Regions from separate parts of the Paenibacillus sp. BK720 genome, predicted to be linked through region 3. Evidence: riboswitches for the same ligand, from Rfam matches in the RefSeq annotation. Region 3 holds a riboswitch; each other region holds the start of a gene.
The links. A riboswitch is a leader RNA that binds a small molecule or an ion and turns the genes downstream of it on or off. The one in region 3 is predicted to bind ZMP and ZTP.

Region 1: it holds a riboswitch for ZMP and ZTP, as region 3 does, so the genes downstream of both, FHT67_RS14210 (DJ-1/PfpI family protein) here and rpiB (ribose 5-phosphate isomerase B) in region 3, are expected to answer to the same signal.
Region 2: it holds a riboswitch for ZMP and ZTP, as region 3 does, so the genes downstream of both, FHT67_RS15300 (bifunctional 5,10-methylenetetrahydrofolate dehydrogenase/5,10-methenyltetrahydrofolate cyclohydrolase) here and rpiB (ribose 5-phosphate isomerase B) in region 3, are expected to answer to the same signal.

The regions. Positions count from the first base shown of each region.
Region 1 is NZ_JAASRQ010000003.1:469,926-475,783, reverse strand. It holds gene FHT67_RS14225 (DUF2812 domain-containing protein) at 1-23, opposite strand, end outside; gene FHT67_RS14220 (PadR family transcriptional regulator) at 29-349, opposite strand; gene FHT67_RS14215 (AraC family transcriptional regulator) at 561-1,424, opposite strand; gene FHT67_RS14210 (DJ-1/PfpI family protein) at 1,495-2,094, opposite strand; ZMP/ZTP riboswitch at 2,152-2,231, opposite strand; gene FHT67_RS14205 (glycoside hydrolase family 25 protein) at 2,369-3,082, shown strand; gene FHT67_RS14200 (glutathione peroxidase) at 3,145-3,711, opposite strand; gene FHT67_RS14195 (NUDIX hydrolase) at 3,835-4,365, opposite strand; gene FHT67_RS14190 (hypothetical protein) at 4,372-4,836, opposite strand; gene FHT67_RS14185 (ABC transporter permease) at 4,943-5,782, shown strand; gene FHT67_RS14180 (ABC transporter permease) at 5,793-5,858, shown strand, end outside.
Region 2 is NZ_JAASRQ010000003.1:741,818-747,675, forward strand. It holds gene FHT67_RS30525 (choice-of-anchor J domain-containing protein) at 1-555, shown strand, start outside; partial or broken gene FHT67_RS30015 (beta-xylosidase family glycoside hydrolase) at 634-708, opposite strand; gene FHT67_RS15295 (cyclodeaminase/cyclohydrolase family protein) at 1,064-1,702, opposite strand; gene FHT67_RS15300 (bifunctional 5,10-methylenetetrahydrofolate dehydrogenase/5,10-methenyltetrahydrofolate cyclohydrolase) at 1,703-2,557, opposite strand; ZMP/ZTP riboswitch at 2,643-2,727, opposite strand; gene FHT67_RS15305 (CapA family protein) at 2,859-3,926, shown strand; gene FHT67_RS15310 (hypothetical protein) at 4,000-4,419, shown strand; gene FHT67_RS15315 (ABC transporter ATP-binding protein) at 4,473-5,858, opposite strand, start outside.
Region 3 is NZ_JAASRQ010000006.1:139,216-145,073, reverse strand. It holds gene prmC (peptide chain release factor N(5)-glutamine methyltransferase) at 1-243, shown strand, start outside; gene spoIIR (stage II sporulation protein R) at 539-1,291, shown strand; gene FHT67_RS22380 (L-threonylcarbamoyladenylate synthase) at 1,435-2,505, shown strand; gene FHT67_RS22375 (manganese efflux pump) at 2,621-3,133, shown strand; gene FHT67_RS22370 (low molecular weight protein arginine phosphatase) at 3,177-3,755, shown strand; ZMP/ZTP riboswitch at 3,842-3,922, shown strand; gene rpiB (ribose 5-phosphate isomerase B) at 4,023-4,481, shown strand; gene FHT67_RS22360 (TIGR01440 family protein) at 4,596-5,198, shown strand; gene FHT67_RS22355 (serine hydroxymethyltransferase) at 5,222-5,858, shown strand, end outside.

The DNA.
Region 1 (5,858 bases), on a different contig from region 3:
CGCTTAATCAGCTTGTCGCTCATCCGCCTCACCCTTTCTTCATGATCAGGGCTTGCCGCCCAACGTTTAGAAGCTCTTCCAGCCTTGCGATCTCGGCTTCCACTACCTGCCTGCCGGTCTCCGTAATGGCATACATTTTGCGGCGCGCGTCCGTCCCTTCCGGAACGGGATAATGATCAATCAGTCCTTTATTCAGCAGGGTATTAAGTGCCGTGTACAAGGTACCGGCACCAAGCTTTACGCGCCCTCCGCTCTTCCTCTCGGTATCCTGCATAATTCCGTATCCGTGCGACGGCTCCGTATAGAGAACAATCAGGATATAATAAAAAGCCTCGGTAAGCGGCAGCATTTCTTTCACAACATTTCATCCTTCCCGTCCACACAGTCTATATCGTCTGTCGATATATCTTATGCTTATATATTAAGTCCCGATATATCGACTGTCAATATAATTGTGGAATTTTTTAGTTATCCGCTTATAACCAAAAGAAAACATGCCGGATGCTCCGGCATGCTCTTATAGGTTTCTTACCGCCTTCGGGCAGCCGCCCAGAAGCGGCTTAACGAATCGGGATATAGATGGTCATGCTGATTTTTTCCGGCGTGGAGGCTAAGACATCCGTGACTTCAAAGTCCGGTCCCTCTCCCCGCTCATAATTACTGTTAGGCAGCCAGGTTCCATAGATGTATTTCCATGCGTTTTGCCCAACTTCGGGCATCGTTCCGTTGCGGAAAGCCGCATACTTGCCGCCGGGAAGCTCCAGACAGGCGAACCCGTCCTCCACCTCCGCAAACGAGGTGACTTCCTCGCCAATAAGGAACGAAAAGGCTCCATCCTCGCCATAGCTATGGGGGATACCGTAAGCAAAAGCCGGCCGCGCTTTATTGGGAATACGCGCAAAGTATTCCTGACTGCCGAAATGCGCATAGAAGCCCGGGATCTCTTCGAAATACCGCTCGTTGTTCAGATTGGTTGGATAGTTATAGCCAATAATGCGGGTCGCAGGCCGTTCGATAATGTCCGGTTTGTACATCGTTAATCCTCCTCGGATATTTGCCGTTAATGCGACGAGGTCAATGGGGAGCTGCAAGGCCAGCAGCGGCTGCTTCTTCCTGTACTGCGCCGGCGCCATGCCGAAATAACCGGCAAAAGCACGGGTAAATGCCTCCTGCGAACCGTATTGGTAAGACACCGAGATATCCAGCACCGTATGGCGGGTAACCCTCAGCTCTTCGGCAGCCCTGCTCATTCTTCTCTTCCGAATGTACTCCTGCACCGTAAAGCCCGTGACGGCATGGAATAGCCTTTGAAAATGGTACAGCGAAAATCCCGCCCGGGCCGCTATCGTCTCCAGGCTAAGCGCTTCCTGCAGTTGTTCTTCTATAAACGTAATCGCATATTGGATTCGGGTATAATGTTCCATTCGTAAGATTGATCCAGCTCCTCGCTCATCGTTACGGTTATCCTATCAGGAAAACGGCACAAATATTTGATCAGGAATGCTCTTTTTGCACCCAATCGTATTCCATCAATTTTGCGGTATGCAGCGCTCTCTCCTCGCCATGAAGCCGGCTGATGACGTAGAGGGACATGTCTATGCCGGCCGAAATACCCGCGGACATAATAATCTTCCCGTTATCTACATACCTGGCGGTCTCGGAGATTTCAGCGGATGCTGGAGCAACCTGTCTTAGCTCTTCCGTTGCAAGGCGATTCGTCGTCAGCTTCAGCCCTTCCAGCACGCCAGCCTTCGCGAGGAGCAGCGCGCCCGTGCAGACGGACAGCAGCAGCTCAGATTCGTCGGCGCATTTCCTGATCCAATCGGTCAGCACCTTGTTATGCATTTCCTGACGGGAGCCCCAGCCGCCCGGGATAAGCACGATATCCGGCTTGGGACAATCCTGGATGGTATAGGCGGGATTGACGCTCAAATTGCCTAGAGCCGTAACGGGGCCATTATTCTCCGCCACGGTGAACACATGGAAATCCTGCCCGCGATTGCTGCCCGCAATAAACACTTCAAACGGTCCCGTAAAATCCAGCACTTCAACATTGTCGTAGATCAGAATGGCTACATTCCTTCTTCGCTGCATCCTCTCATCCCCTCATCCTAATAATAAAAAAGAGCATCGGTCTCCTAACGAGAACCGATACTCTGCCCAGGCGTACGGCGGATGACATACGTGCTCCCTCGTGGTTCTCCACGTTTACGCCAGTCGCACATACCAGATATTTACTTTTATCATAAACCGGGCACATAAGCGGAGCAAGTTAAATTTTTGCTGGAACAAATAGGGACAAGCTATCGTCTATGTATCTGGAAAGCGCTGAACCAGACATGGAGACAGGAATAAAGGATAGGTGACTATGAAGCTAAAAAGATGGCAGAAAATCACCGCATGCTTACTGCTGCTCCTCATGATTGCCGGAGTATTGGAGTACAAAGGCATTATCTGGCATAACAGCCTGTTCGCCTCTAAATACAAGGTACAAGGGATCGATGTGTCCCACTATCAAGGCGAGATGGATTGGGGCAAGGTTGCCGGCAGCGGCAAATGGCAGTTCGTCTATATCAAGGCTACGGAAGGCAAGGATATGACGGATGAGAATTTCAAGTCTAATTGGGAGCAGGCCAGAAGCCAAGGGATGAGGATCGGCGCTTATCACTTCTTCACGACGCAAAGCACCGGCGCTGAGCAGGCGGCACATTTTATCGAAGAGGTTCCTAATGAGTCCGCTAACCTCCCGCCTGTTATCGATATCGAGATTGCTCTAGATAAGGATGTCGCGAGCATTCAGCAGGAATTGACGACCCTCGCTAACCGACTCGAGGAGCATTATAAACAACGGCCCATCCTGTATGCAACCTACGATACCTATAACACCTATATAGCAGGCAGCTTCGAGGATTACGAGATCTGGATCAGGGATATCGTCAAGCATCCACGCTTACGGGATGACCGCCGTTGGTTATTTTGGCAATACAACAACCGGGGCCATACCGCCGGCATTGATGCGTACGTCGATATTAACGTTTTTAACGGAGACAAAGAACAATTTAAGGCGAGGTTTGATCGCTAAAAAAATAGAAGCCGAAGCTTCTTGAGAAGCATCGGCCAATGATTATTCTTGGAATTACGGCTTCATGATTGCTCCGAGGACAATGCCTCCTCGATGGCCAGTTCCAAATCGGTTGGCTGCGTCGTTGGCTCGAATCGGGCGATTACTTTTCCTTCCCGGTTCACGAGGAACTTGCAGAAGTTCCACTTTACGCCGTCGCCTTCATACAGGTCCGGATGATTCTGCAGGAGAAAATCCTTCATCCACAGCTCATCGGAATTGTTCGGGTCAAAGCCCCGGAAAGGCGCCTGCTCCGTCAAATATTGAAAGAGCGGATGAACAGTCTCTCCGCGAAGCTCCACCTTTTCGAACAGCGAGAAGGTTACCCCGGCCTTGCGCCGGCAATGCTCTTCTACCTCCGCATGGCTGCCGGGTTCTTTGCCGTTAAATTGATTGCACGGGAAGCCCAATATCTCGAAGCCGTGCATCCAATATTTTTCGTACAACTGCTGCAGGCCTTCGAACTGCTTGGAATAGCCGCACTGGCTTGCTGTGTTCACGATTAGAAGAACCCTGCCATAAAAAGCAGACAGATGAATAGGCTCCCCATTTATCTCATTTACCTGAAAGTCATAGATGGACTTGTTCATCTTTAATCCCTCTCCCCTTTTATATATTTAATCCATCATATAACCAAGAAGCCTATTTGAATAATATATAAAAACAATAATCTTCATAGGCAATTACAATAAAGTATATATTGGAAAAAAGGCCTATAAAAAGCCCTCTTTCTCCATGAATTCCACGGCCTCTTTCAGGATAGCCCGGTCGCGCATAAGCATAAAAAGCTTGGCGTGATTATCTCTGCCGCCCGCTACTGCATTTCCCATAATATCCAGCGCTTGTGCGGCGGACAGCCACTGAACGGACATTCCGAGCTGTTCTTCGGCTGCGGTGAGTGACGTTGTACCCGTAACATGCCGCGCTTTCGCAAGATAACAATGCGAATGCTGCAGAAAGCCGTTCCGATTCTTATGCTCCTCTACATAACCAAGCCTCCGGATCACTTCCGCATCGCAGCCGGTCTCCTCCTTTATTTCCCGGACAAAGGCCTCCTCCGGCGACTCCCCTTCCTCCATTCCTCCGCCGGGCAGCTTATAGAGACCAAGCTCGGCCATATGCATCATCGCAACCTGTCCCCGGCTGTTGAATAACACTCCCCTTGCGGCATAACGGGAGACGGTATCCAGATACTCGGGGCTGCCTCCTATAAAATCACTGTCGGTTATTTTTATGTTCAGCATTATTCCTTACCTCCTTTTTAAACTTAACGGTTCAGGCAGCTGATTTTCCTCGTTTTTAAAGGCGTTAAACCTCTTGACCAGATCCAGGTAAGCTTCCTCACGGTCTTCGCCTGCTCCTTTCATCTCCTGCCAGTCTTTAATGCTTGCCTCCCAAGGGATGCCCGCTCCCTTCTGGCGAAGGTATTCGATCGGATAGTCATCCACGGACCAGTTCTTTTCATGGTCACGCCTTTTTCTAAAGACATATCGCGCTCCTTCGATCAGCAAAGCCATGCAGAGACCGGGAATAAGATGATGTACGGCGTTATCCGGGCTAAAATGCCTCACAGAGGAATAAATGCCGTCGCATAGGAGGAAAAGCAATAACGCATACAAGAGCCATCTCAACCCTTTGGCCAGCTTTTTAAGCCGCTTAAAGTTCAGCAGCGTTAAGTAAATAGCCACGATCAGGATGATTAGAATCATAACCATTCCTGTTGCACCTCCCCCGCAATCTTGGGCCGAACCTTATAAATAACTATATTAAAAATATCCATAGCCTACTTGAATGAAATCGATTAATATAAGAGCATTGCAATTGTCATATTTTACATATGAAGTCACTTTCAAGGGGGCTAATATGCTTCAGGCTTACTGGTATATAACGAAAATGAAGCTTCTCATTAACTTGACTTACCGGTTCGAAGTATTCACTTCCGTTGCCACCAATCTTATTCTGATGCTGGCCTCCGTATTCTTATGGCAGACGGCTTACAAAGGCGGCTCCGGATCGGTAGAATCGCTCAGCCTGCAGGATATTACGACCTATACCATTCTCTCGATCATTATCTCTACCATTTTCGTATGCGATGTACAGAATACCATCTATTACAAAATACGGGAAGGCCAGATTGTCACCGACTTTTACCGTCCCATCCCTCTTTTTGCCTGCTATTTGGCCGAAGATATCGGTGAAATGCTCAGTTCCTTGTTAAACAGGGCCCTTCCGCTTGTTGTATTTGCCTCCGTCTTCTTTGGTATTCCGTGGCCAGCCTCCTTCCGTAGCTTCCTGCTCTTCCTTCCAAGCTGCCTGTTAAGCTACGCCATTCTATGGCTGCTCAGCGCGCTTATCGGACTGATCGCCTTCTGGGTGATGGAGCTCGGCAATATGGGGAACGTCAAGGACGCGATCGTCCGCGTATTGTCCGGCAGCATCGTGCCGCTCTGGTTTTTTCCGGAATCGGTGCAGACTGTCTCGAAATTTCTGCCTTTCCAGTACACGTACCAGACTCCGCTCGGCATTTATATCGGCAACACAAGCACGTCCGAAGCTTTAACCTCCATGGCTGTGCAGGCGGCGTGGGTTGCGATTCTGTGTCTCATCCTGGCAGCCGGCTGGGCGCGCACGAAGAAAAAAACGTTAATCCAGGGAGGCTGAGAACGTCCTTATGGTATCTACGATCAAGCATTATGTTTCCGTCGCTTCCTGCTGGGCGCGCCTCGCCGTGCAGCGG
Region 2 (5,858 bases), on a different contig from region 3:
GAGGATACGCGCAGCGATCTGGTCGAAGGAGGTTATCCGAAGACGGCAGCGAATCTGCCCGGCTTCACGGGCAGCTCGGAAGGCTGGAAGACGGAGACCTTTGATTTGTCCGCTTATGCCGGGAAGAAGGTGCTGCTTGGGTTCCGGTACCTGACGGACTGGGGCTTTAATGAAGCGGGCTGGTACTTATCCAATCTTCGTTTGAACGGAGCGGTGATCGATCCGATGTCCGACACCTCCGGCTTCAAGAGCTTGGAGCAGACGATCGGCCAATACGTGAATTATCAGGTAGAGTTTATCGGCCTCATGAAGAACTACGACAAGCAGAAGGATAAAGAACGAGGCAACCAGGTGAAAGTCATCCGGGTGCCGGATCTGATCAACATGTCGGAGTCGAGCCGCGTCGAGCTTGCCGATATGCTTCATAGCTCCAAATACGACCGTATCATTATGATGACGACGTATGCCGCGCCCGAAGGCAGCGTGAGCAGCGTGCCTTACGATTACGACGTAGTCTTAAAGTCTAGCGGGAAAAAGGGCAAGCCGTCTAATTAAAAAATAGAAGAAGACGCCAGGACCTCCTGCGCGTCTTCTTCTTTATCTCTAAACTCTCTACTCCGTATCCGGTTTTCTTTACTCGAAATAATCAAAATCCGCGTATTTCCGTTTTCGGCAGGAATCCTGGCAGCAGACGCCAACGAAGGCACCGTTGAAGTGGCCGAATTTGGAATGTTCGTCCGAGCATTTGCTGGCATCTAATACAGGACCGGCCTACGTCCATTCCTCGCCGTCCGGGGGAGTCATAAAAGCGCAACGCCTCCCCTTCGATGACGGCCCGCAGATAAACCCGATCCCAGCCGGCAATCGGCATCCGGGACAACTTACATTCGTTATTCGCAATTTGCGGAGCCTAACAAGGTGTCGCTGAAAGGGGATCCGCTTTTAACCTCGCTATTGTTGGCTACACTGTTGTTCTTTGTGCACAGCGAAGTAGAACGATTCGTGGCACCCGGAGCCTCTATTTTAGCCAGATTGTATTGGAGAGAATCCAACGTACTGCAAATTAATTTAGGATGCGGTTGCGGGTTACTTGCAGGGACTTGTTTTTAAGATCCTGGATCTCGCTCATTAGCGACGTCAGCGTGTCCGAATAATGCTGTTTCCGTTCCGCGTCCTTTAAGGAGGCTAGATTGATCTCGATTGTCAGTAATGCGGATTGCGCGGCGGCTTCGAACAGGATCGCGCCGATCCCCAGATCAGAGATGACGTTTTTGTTAGAAGACTCCGCAATGCGATGGGTGAACACAAGACCTTCCCGGCACACCTGCATGAGACGAAGAGGAACATCAATCGCCTGAATGGCAGCTTCGTGAAGCGCATTTGTACGTATCCGTTTCTCTTCGTCGGAGCTCTTAGGGAGCTTTAGCGCATCCATGTATCCATTAAAAGAAGCGATATCCGCCTGCAGCAGCTCTTCGCATTCTGCCGTTAAACGGCGCATCTTCTCTATGACTTCACTAATGGTGGATTGAATATCGGCGAATTTCTCGCCTTGAGTCAGGTTTCCGACCATGGAAGTCATTGAAGCTCCAAGCGCGGCAATTAGTGCGGCTACGCTTCCTCCGCCCGGGGTAGGATTGGAGCTGCCGGCTTGTCGCAGAAAAGAACGGATGGAATCATCCCATGTAATCGTTGTTGTCATCTACTTTACCTCCCCAAGCTGAAGGTCAATCGCCTTCATCAGATTCTCGTACAGGATAGCCGTTGTTAATGTTCCGACTCCGCCCGGTACAGGGGATACCGCCGCTGCGCTTGCTTGGACGCCGGCTGCTGCATCGCCGACTATTTTACCCTCCGGCGTTTCATTAATTCCCGCATCGATAATAACCAGATCGGGATGAACCATATCTTGCGTAACGACATTTGGACGGCCAACGGCAACAAAGGCGATCTCGGCATGGCCCAGATGAGAAGCGACGTCCGGTGTACGCGAATGGCAGACGGTGACGGTGGCGTTCTCGCGTTGAAGCATATGGAACAGCGGGAGTCCAACGGTCTGACCGCGTCCCACGAGCGTTACATTCTTGCCTTCAAGCGTATAACCGTGATGTTTCAGAAGCCGAATGCAGGATTGCGGAGTCGCCGGATAGAGACCGGTATGCCCCGTTACCGTTGCAAGCTTATTGTCGGGCGTAACCCCATCCACGTCTTTCAACGGGGAGATCGCCTTCTCGATCGCGCTTGCCGACAGATGCCGGGGCAGGGGGAGCTCCAGCATAATGCCATGTACGGATGGATCATGGTTCAGCCGATTAACAAGCTGAAGGATCTCTTCTTCCGCAACCTCTGCCGTGAAGGAGTGCAGCGTAAAAGCGACGCCAAGCTTCTCGGCAATTCTTTGCTTAGCCCCGGCATAATAGGCCGATGCGGGGTCTCCTTCAACCAAAATGGTTGCCATATGAGGCTGGACCCCAAGCTGCTCCCACTCCTTGACCTTCGTTCGGATTTCTTCGTATACCTGATCTGCCGCTTCCTTCGCTTTCAAAAGCTTCGTCATTCCAATCCCTCCATGCCTTTTTGTTCGTGAACGAAAAAAAGCACCCGCGGAAGGCTCGCGAAAAAACGCGAGTCTCTATCCTCAGATACTTTTCCCAGGCGAACGGAACGTTCAAGCTGTATGCTCCCTCGTGGTCCATTCCACTGTTTTCGCCAGTCGCATACAACGTTATTTTTCTTACTGTATCAAAAGATTGAAAGAAAGAAAAGCCTTCTCATCTAGTAATCTATTTCTTCCTTACGGCATACACATTAGTAGTCTTGGCTGGAAGATACATAGATTCCATGGAGGTACGATGCGAATGACGGTGCTTAAATACGTAATGGCTTTGCTTCTTTTTCTGGGCTTTAATCTGGAGGCGGCGGGCCGTGTGACGGCAATAGCCTCTTCTGCTGCTTCAGCTCCGGCAAAGCCTGCTGCCAAAGAGGACAAGCCGATTGAGATCAGCTTTGCGGGGGATATTCTACTGGACGGGAAGGTTGCGGCGAACATGGATAAGTATGGCGTGAATTATCCGTTTGAGAAGGTACGCAGCCTGTTATCCGGCTCCGACATCAGCTTCGCCAATCTGGAGACTCCGATCTCGACGCGCGGGCAAAAGGCGATCAAAACGTACACCTTCCGTTCCGCGCCCAAAACGCTGCAAGCGATCGTTAACTCCGGAATAGACGGAGTTTCCGTTGCGAATAACCATACGCTCGACTACGGGGTGGAAGCTCTGAGCGATACGCTGGACTACCTGGACGAATACAAGCTTGGCCACACCGGGGCTGGAAGCAATATCGACGAGGCGTTTACCGCCTACTCCAAGAAGGTCAACGGGAAGAAGGTAGCGATCGTTGGCATAAGCCGGGTGCTCTCGGGTCCAAGCTGGTACGCAGGGGATAACAAGGCGGGGATCGCCTCGGGTTACGATTTTGACACGATGATGCGTTACGTTAAGAACGCGGTTAAATATTCGGACATAACGGTTATCTATATTCACTGGAATAATGAATACCAGGATTACCCAGAGGATTATGCGAGAACGTATGCGAAAGCCTTTATCGACGCGGGGGTAGATGCCGTAATCGGCAGCCATAGTCATTGCCTGCAGGGGATTGAAACGTACAAGGGCAAGCCGATCTACTATTCCCTCGGCAACTTTGTCTTTACCCCAACGCAGCGTTCAAACAAAGCGTACGACTCCATGATTGCTACTCTGACGTTCGACGGGGACAAGGTGAGCAGTAAAATTACGCCGGTAAAAATCGAAAATACAAGACCGATTCTGCGGGATCAGGCTTATAACGAAACGACGTATTCGAAGCTGAGTAAGATTTCATTCAACGTGAAGGTCAACAAGGATGGGACGGTATCGGCAAAATAACGGCAAGAAGAGGGATTGAAAGCCCCCTGGCGAATTATTGTCCGATGGACAATAATTCCGGGGGGTTATGTTTTTGAGAATCGGTAAGTCCAAACTCAGATTCAGATTTCTGATCTTTTTAGCCTTGTTCATTGTCACGGTTGTTGTCATTAATGTCGTGTCCAAATATGCCGATCAAACCAGCTTTGCCGTCTCAACCGTAAAAACCGAGATCAACGGCAAGCTGAGCTTGAAGATCGGCTCGCTGAAGGGCACTTACACGGTGGACGATTTCTCCGTTGCGGATGCGGGTCCGGTAAATATCCCGTATGAGGCGTCTTCGGAGGAGGGGACGTTTATCCTCAAGGTCAGCCATGATAACGAGACCGTATGGGAGAAAACCGTAACCTCCCCGGAGAACGGCAGCATTGAATATAAGGCAATCAAGGAACGTTACAAAATTACGGTCGAAACCGAATCGGCGAAAAAGCTTGTCGTCAAGCTTTCGCGATAAGCTTAATAGAAAAGGCCCCCGATCCATCGATCGGGGGCCTTGCTTGCGTTTGGTTACATGGCTTCCATCTTCTGAGCCGTGTACAGCTTGTAGTAACGGCCGCGCTGGGCCATCAGCTCGCCATGCGAGCCGGCTTCGGCGATGCCTTTGTCGGCTACGTACATAATCCGGTCGCAGTTCTTCACCGTGGACAGACGGTGCGCGATAATAAACGAGGTCCGTCCCTTCAGCAATTCGTTCAGACCCTTCTGCAGCAGGCGCTCGGTCTGGGCATCAATCGACGAAGTAGCTTCGTCGAGAATCAGGATGCGCGGATTCGCGAGCAGCGTGCGGGCGAACGAGATCAGCTGGCGTTGGCCTTGGGATAGCTTCGAGCCTCGTTCGTTTACCTCGGTCATATAGCCATGCTCGAACTCGCGGATGAAATCGTCGGCGCATACGGTCTTGGCTGCGGCAATAATCTCTTCTTCCGTCGCGTCCAGCTTGCCGTAGCGGATATTGTCCATAATCGTGCCGGAGAAGATAAAGCTGTCCTGAAGCATAATGCCCATCTGGCTGCGCAGCGACTTCAGCGTCACTTCCGCAATGTCGTGACCGTCGATTAGAATCCGGCCCTCGGTAACATTGTAGAAACGAGAGATCAGGTTAACGACGGTTGTTTTACCGGCGCCTGTAGGGCCTACAAGCGCGATGCTCTCGCCGGCCTTCACATCAAACTTCAGGTTCTGAAGCACGTTGACGCCCGGGTCGTAAGCGAAGGTCACATCGTCGAAGGTGACCCGGCCTTTGATAGCCGGCAGCTCGCGCGCGTTAGGCACATCGCTGACCGTTACCGGTTCGTCAAGCGTCTCGAAGATCCGTTCCAGATAAGCAACGGCGTTGATAAAGCTGTTGTACAGGTTGGAAATATTAAGTATCGGCTGCCAGAAACGCGCCGCGTAGCTGCTCATCGCCAGAATAACGCCAAAGGTGACTTCGGCCGGGCTTAGCGCCAAGAGACCCACGAAATAAATGGACGTCGTTACGAGCGTCGTCAGGTTATCGACTGAGAACGGCACAAGGAAGTTGAAGTACATCGCTCTCATCCACACGCTGCGATAGTTTTCCGATAAGCGGGTGAACGTGCCCTCGTTATGTTTTTCCCGGGTGAAGATTTGCGTAACGCGAATGCCGCTAATGCTCTCCTGAAGATAAGCGTTCATATTGGAGCTCTTATTGGATACCGCTTGCCATGCCCGGCGCTGCTTCGTCTTGATCAGCAGCATGATGCCGATGAAGATCGGCAGACCGCCTATAATAAGAAGAGACAATCTGGCGTCAACCGCGAACATGAACGCCGCGATAAAGATCAGGTTGAGAATCTCCAGAATCAAGTTGATGATACCGTTGGATAAAACATCGGATACCGAGTTGACGTAGTTGACAACGCGGATCAGAAT
Region 3 (5,858 bases):
GATTACGAGCCGCGCCTCGCGCTGGACGGCGGGGCGGACGGGCTGGATCCGTACCGCCGCATGGTGGAGCAGCTGCCGTCGCTTGCGCAGCTGCCGCGTATTGTCGCCTTTGAGCTTGGCATGGGTCAAGCCCATGACGTTGCCGCGCTGCTGCGGGATGTCGGCGAGTGGGACGACATCCGGATCATTACCGACTACGGCGGCATCGAGCGCCATGTCATCGCCGTCCGCACAACAAAGTAATTCTTCAAACACGCTGCAGGTGCATCATCCGATGCCGGCAGCGTGTTTTTATTTACCCGGATATCCCTCGCTGCGACACGGAAAAACCGTGTTACAGCTGCCCCTTACCTTTGCTCCTCCACGTTACATTTCCCTCCTCATGCACAGGCCACTGTGTTTATGAAAACAACTCTATCATTTTCATTTCCTCTGCTAGGTTTATAGAGCCGGGAACGCGGACATAATGACGGATAGATACGTTCCGGAACGCAAGCTGACGCACCGACGGGTGCGATCGAGAGGAGCTTGTGTTATGATGAACCGCACTAATTCCCTTTTTTATTTCCGTAAATCTTATGCTTTGTTGATTATCGTTTTGTTTGTTCTTGTGATGAGCTGGGAGCAGCAGCGTACGGATGCGGCTGTGGTCGATACGATTATTCCGCAGGATTCCATTCGTCTGCGCATCCTGGCCAATTCGGACTCCCCTGCCGACCAGGCCGTAAAGCGCGTTGTCCGCGATGCCGTGGTGAAAGCGATGGACAATTGGGTGGCGGGTCCGCAAACCATTGAAGAAGCGCGCCAAACGGTGCTTGATCATATGGACGAAATCGAAGGTATCGTCGCCGACGTGCTGGCAAGCCGCGGGTTCGATTATAATTACCATGCAGAGCTTGGACAGGTGCCGTTCCCGACCAAAATGTACAGCAACGAAGTGTATCCTGCAGGCAACTATGAAGCTCTCCTGATTACGCTTGGCGAAGGCAAAGGCCAAAACTGGTGGTGCGTGCTGTTTCCGCCGCTGTGCTTCATTGACGCCGCAACAGGCGAAGCCGTTGCAGCCGATCCGGACGCCGACGCTGCAAAGGCGGAGACGGTAAAAGCCGCTTCCGCTGATCATAAAGAAAACGAAAAGGTTGAAAAAGCCTCTGACGGCAAGGAAGGCAAATCCGAAGCCTCCGTTCAAAAGCCGCAAGACGAGAACAAGCAAGGCGAAGCGCCGCAAGCAAAGTTTTTCCTGCTGGAAATCATTGAGCAATTCATCAATTGGCTGAAAAGCCTGTTCTAATGCAAGTTCCGCGCGGCGGTTCTTCAAAGGCGCATAGTCGCCCGGTGAAGGGCCGCCGCTCTGCAATTCGGAAGGTATATGCTATAATGGGGGCAGTTAGATGATGAATGATTACTTTGTATAGCAGGGATTGAAGGATAGAGATGATAACAACGAAGGTTTGGCGGGTTGCGGAGGCGGCTTCCGCCGATGCGCTGGCCGGCCAACTGGAGGAAGCGGCTGCGCTGCTGCGGGACGGAGAGCTGATTGCTTTTCCGACCGAAACGGTATACGGACTAGGCGCCGATGCCCGCAACACAAAGGCGGTCGAAGGCATATTCAAGGCAAAAGGCAGGCCGTCGGATAATCCTCTTATCGTGCATATCGCGGATGAGAATCAGCTGGAGGAGCTTGTGCTGCCTTATCCGGAGCTTGCCCGCCGTCTGATGAGCGAGCTGTGGCCGGGTCCGCTAACGATTGTGCTCCCGGTACGCCCCGAGGCTGTTTCTCCGCTTGTTACGGCGGGGCTGGCCACCGTCGGCATCCGAATGCCGGATCATCCGGCCGCGCTTGCCCTCATTCGGCAATCCGGCTGTCCGGTGGCAGCTCCCAGCGCGAACCGCTCCGGCCGGCCCAGCCCCACGCTTGCAGCGCATGTGCTGGAGGATCTGGACGGGAAAATCAGCGGAATCGTAGACGGGGGCGCAACGGGCGTCGGACTGGAATCAACCGTTGTGGAGCTGCCCGATTCGAATACAATCCGTATTCTCCGTCCCGGGGGGATTACGGCCGAGCGGCTGCGGGCCGCAGCGCCGGAAGCGGTAATCGATGCGCCTTCGGCGGACAAAGCGGATGTATCCGAAGCCCCGCGCTCGCCCGGCATGAAATACACGCATTACGCGCCTGCGGGCGATCTTCGGATCGTACTGGGCGAGCCTTCGAATGCGGTAAGATATATTCAGGAACAGCTAGGCCGTTCAAAAACAACGTCTCTAAAGACAGGTGTTCTGACTTTCGACGAAAGAGCAAACGCTTATGATGCCGACCTGATTCTCAGTTACGGCAGCGAGCTGCATCCGGAGCAGGCGGCGCATAATCTGTATGCCGCGCTTCGCCGGTTTGACTCGGAAGGCGTGCAGCGCATATGGGCGGAAGGCTGCTCGGAAGAAGGAATCGGTCTTGCTCTTATGAACCGTCTGGCGAAGGCGGCCGGACATCAAATCGTCCGCGTATAGAATAGTATGTTTGTCCCCTTGTCCGCATATCTTGGTTAGGAATGGATGTGGACATGGGGGCGATAGCGTGACTGATGCAACTTTGCATGCCGGACAATTCGCGACACTGCTCATTATGGCGGTTGCGCTTGGCATGGATGCTTTTTCGTTAGGAATCGGAATCGGGCTGAAGGGGATTCGCCTGCGGGATGTGCTCCGGTTAAGCAGCATCATCGCATTATTCCATGTGCTAATGCCGCTTGGCGGCATCTATGCCGGACATTTCGTCAGCGGACTGCTTGGCCATGTGGCGACGGTGGCTGCGGGCGTGCTGCTGCTTTTGCTTGGCGGACACATGATTTACAGCTCGCTCAAAGGGGAATCGGTCCAAACGATGGACTACCGTTCCTCGGTCGGAACGTTCTTGTTTGCGTTCAGCGTCAGCATCGACTCCTTCTCCGTTGGCGTAACTTTGGGCATGTTCGAGGCCGATATTTTGCTGACGGTTTTATTGTTTGGTTTTTTCGGCGGCTTGATGTCCGTGCTGGGGCTGCTGCTTGGACGCCGGGTCAGCGAGAATCTGGGCGGCTACGGGGAGGCGCTTGGCGGGGCGATCCTGCTCGTTTTCGGTCTTTTATTTATATTCTAGAAATCAACAATGAAATCAGCTATACCAGAAAGGGGAATGCAGCATGACGCGCATCTTGTTTGTTTGTACCGGCAATACCTGCCGTTCGCCGATGGCGGAAGCCATGCTGAGGGCGATGGCGGAGCAAAAGGGGATTTCGGTCGAGGTCCGCTCCGCCGGCGTATCTACCATTGACGGTCTGCCGATCTCGTCGCATGCGGCTACGACGCTGCGGGGCAAATCGGTCGAGCACCGCGGCTCGTCGCGCGCGTTAAGCGGCGAAGCCGTTGCTTGGGCGGATCTCATTCTAACGATGACAGCCGGACATAAACGCGGCTTGCTTAACTATTTCCCTGAAGCGGTGGATAAAGCGTATACGCTCAAGGAATACGTCAACCAGGACACGTCCGTTCAGGCAGACATCGAAGAACTCGAACGCCTGTATACGGAGATGCATATGAAGCAGGCGCTGGGTCAGCAGCTGTCGGCCGCGGAGCGTTCCCGTCTGCTGGAGCTGGAGCGCAGGATCCCCAGCTTCGATATCGCCGATCCGTTCGGCGGGACGCTCGGCATGTACGAGAGCTGCGCCAAAGAAATCGAAGAGAGCCTGAAGGCCCTCCTTCAAATGCTTCAAAAGGGATGAAATTCCATGCCGGAATAAGGCTCGATTTATGCGTATATTTGATTGATTTTCATGGTTGAATAAGCTATCATGAAGGTAACAAAGACGGTTTCCGATGTAACTGGCGACGGAAGTGGGTAACCACGGTGGAGCATCGGAACATACGGCCGGTCGCCTGGGCAAAGAGCAGCATGCTAGTCATAGCATGTCATGCTCTTTTTTCGTCTTTTTGAGGATTTTAGGTATAATAAGTCCGTATGATTCGACAACTAGCAGGAGGGTTTTGCGTTGAAAATTGCAATTGGTGCAGATCATGCGGGTTACCGTCTGAAAGATGAAATTGTTCCGTTTCTTTTATCGCTTGGTCATGAAATTGAAGACTTGGGCTGCGACTGCAGCCAGTCGGTGGATTATCCCGATTACGCGCTGCCTGTGGCGGACAGAGTGGCCAGCGGCCAAGCTGACCGCGGCATTCTGATTTGCGGCACGGGTATCGGCATGTCAATCGCGGCGAACAAAGTTCCCGGTATCCGCTGCGCGCTGGTGCATGACATGTTTTCGGCACAAGCAACCCGCGAGCATAACGATACGAACGTGCTTGCGATGGGCGAGCGTATTATCGGCCCTGGTCTTGCGCAGGAAATTGTCCGCATCTGGATGGAGACGCCGTTCTCGGGTGGCGAGCGACATGTAGGGCGTGTCCGGAAAGTGAAGGAAATCGAGCAGCAGTTTACGGTTCATCCTTAGGTCCATGCTTTCGAGGCGAGAATTATCATTAACCGCTTAATTAACAGGCTATCGGTGTAATTAATCCTGAAGCGCTAGATGTGATCATTCTTATCTTTGAGGAGGTATCTCGGCATGAACAATCAAAAGGAAACCATTACTATTGCGGCCGATGTGGAGACGATTGTGCGGGAGCTTGTCGCGGCAGGGGGACTTAGAGCCGGACAGCTGCTTGTCATCGGCACCAGCACAAGCGAGGTGCTTGGCCACCGGATCGGCACTTCGGGAACGGTCGAGACGGCCGCGCAGATTTATGCGGGCATTGAAGCGGTCCGTAAGGATGTAGGCTTTTATCCGGTTTACCAGTGCTGCGAGCATTTGAACCGGGCGCTTGTCCTCCCTCGCGAGGCGGCGGACAAGTATGGGCTGGATGAGGTTGCGGCCGTTCCCGTTCCGAAAGCGGGAGGATCCATGGCCGCTTATGCTTTCCGGCATTTGCCGAATGCCTGCTTGGTTGAAACGATTCAGGCGCATGCGGGAATCGATATCGGCGATACCTTTATCGGCATGCACCTGCGCCGGGTTGCCGTTCCGGTCAGACCGTCCATCCGGTCGATTGGCGCAGCCCATGTCACGATGGCTTTTTCGCGGCCTAAGCTGATCGGCGGAGCGCGAGCGGTATACACCTTGGAAGACAGCGGCCTGGCGTCAGAGCAGACGTCAGGAACTTGCGAATAATTATATTTAGGAGGCTTTTCACAATGGAAAACTTACGTAACCAAGATCCTGAAGTATTGAAGGCAATGGGCCTTGAGCTGCAGCGCCAACGCGACAACATCGAGCTGATCGCATCCGAGAACATCGTAAGCGAAGCGGTTCTGGAAGCTATGGGTTCGGTCCTGACGAATAAATATGCAGAAGGCTACCCCGGCAAACGCTTCTACGGCGGCTGCGAGCATGTGGACATTGTGGAAGACATCGCACGCGAGCGCGCGAAAGAAATCTTTGGCGCCGAGCACGCGAACGTTCAGCCTCACTCCGGCGCTCAAGCGAACATGGCGGTATACCTTGCCGTTCTCAAACCAGGCGACACGGTTCTTGGCATGAACCTGGCTCACGGCGGTCATTTGACGCACGGCAGCCCGGTTAACGCATCCGGTCTTTTGTACAACTTCGTTGCTTACGGCGTAGAAGAAGATACATTTACGATCAACTATGAAGAAGTTCGCAAAGCGGCCTTCAAACACCGTCCTCGTCTGATCGTTGCCGGCGCGAGCGCATACCCGCGTACAATCGATTTCGAGAAGCTTGGCCAAATCGCTCAAGACGTAGGCGCGTTGTTCATGGTGGATATGGCTCATATCGCGGGTCTTGTTGCAGCCGGTCTGCATCCGAACC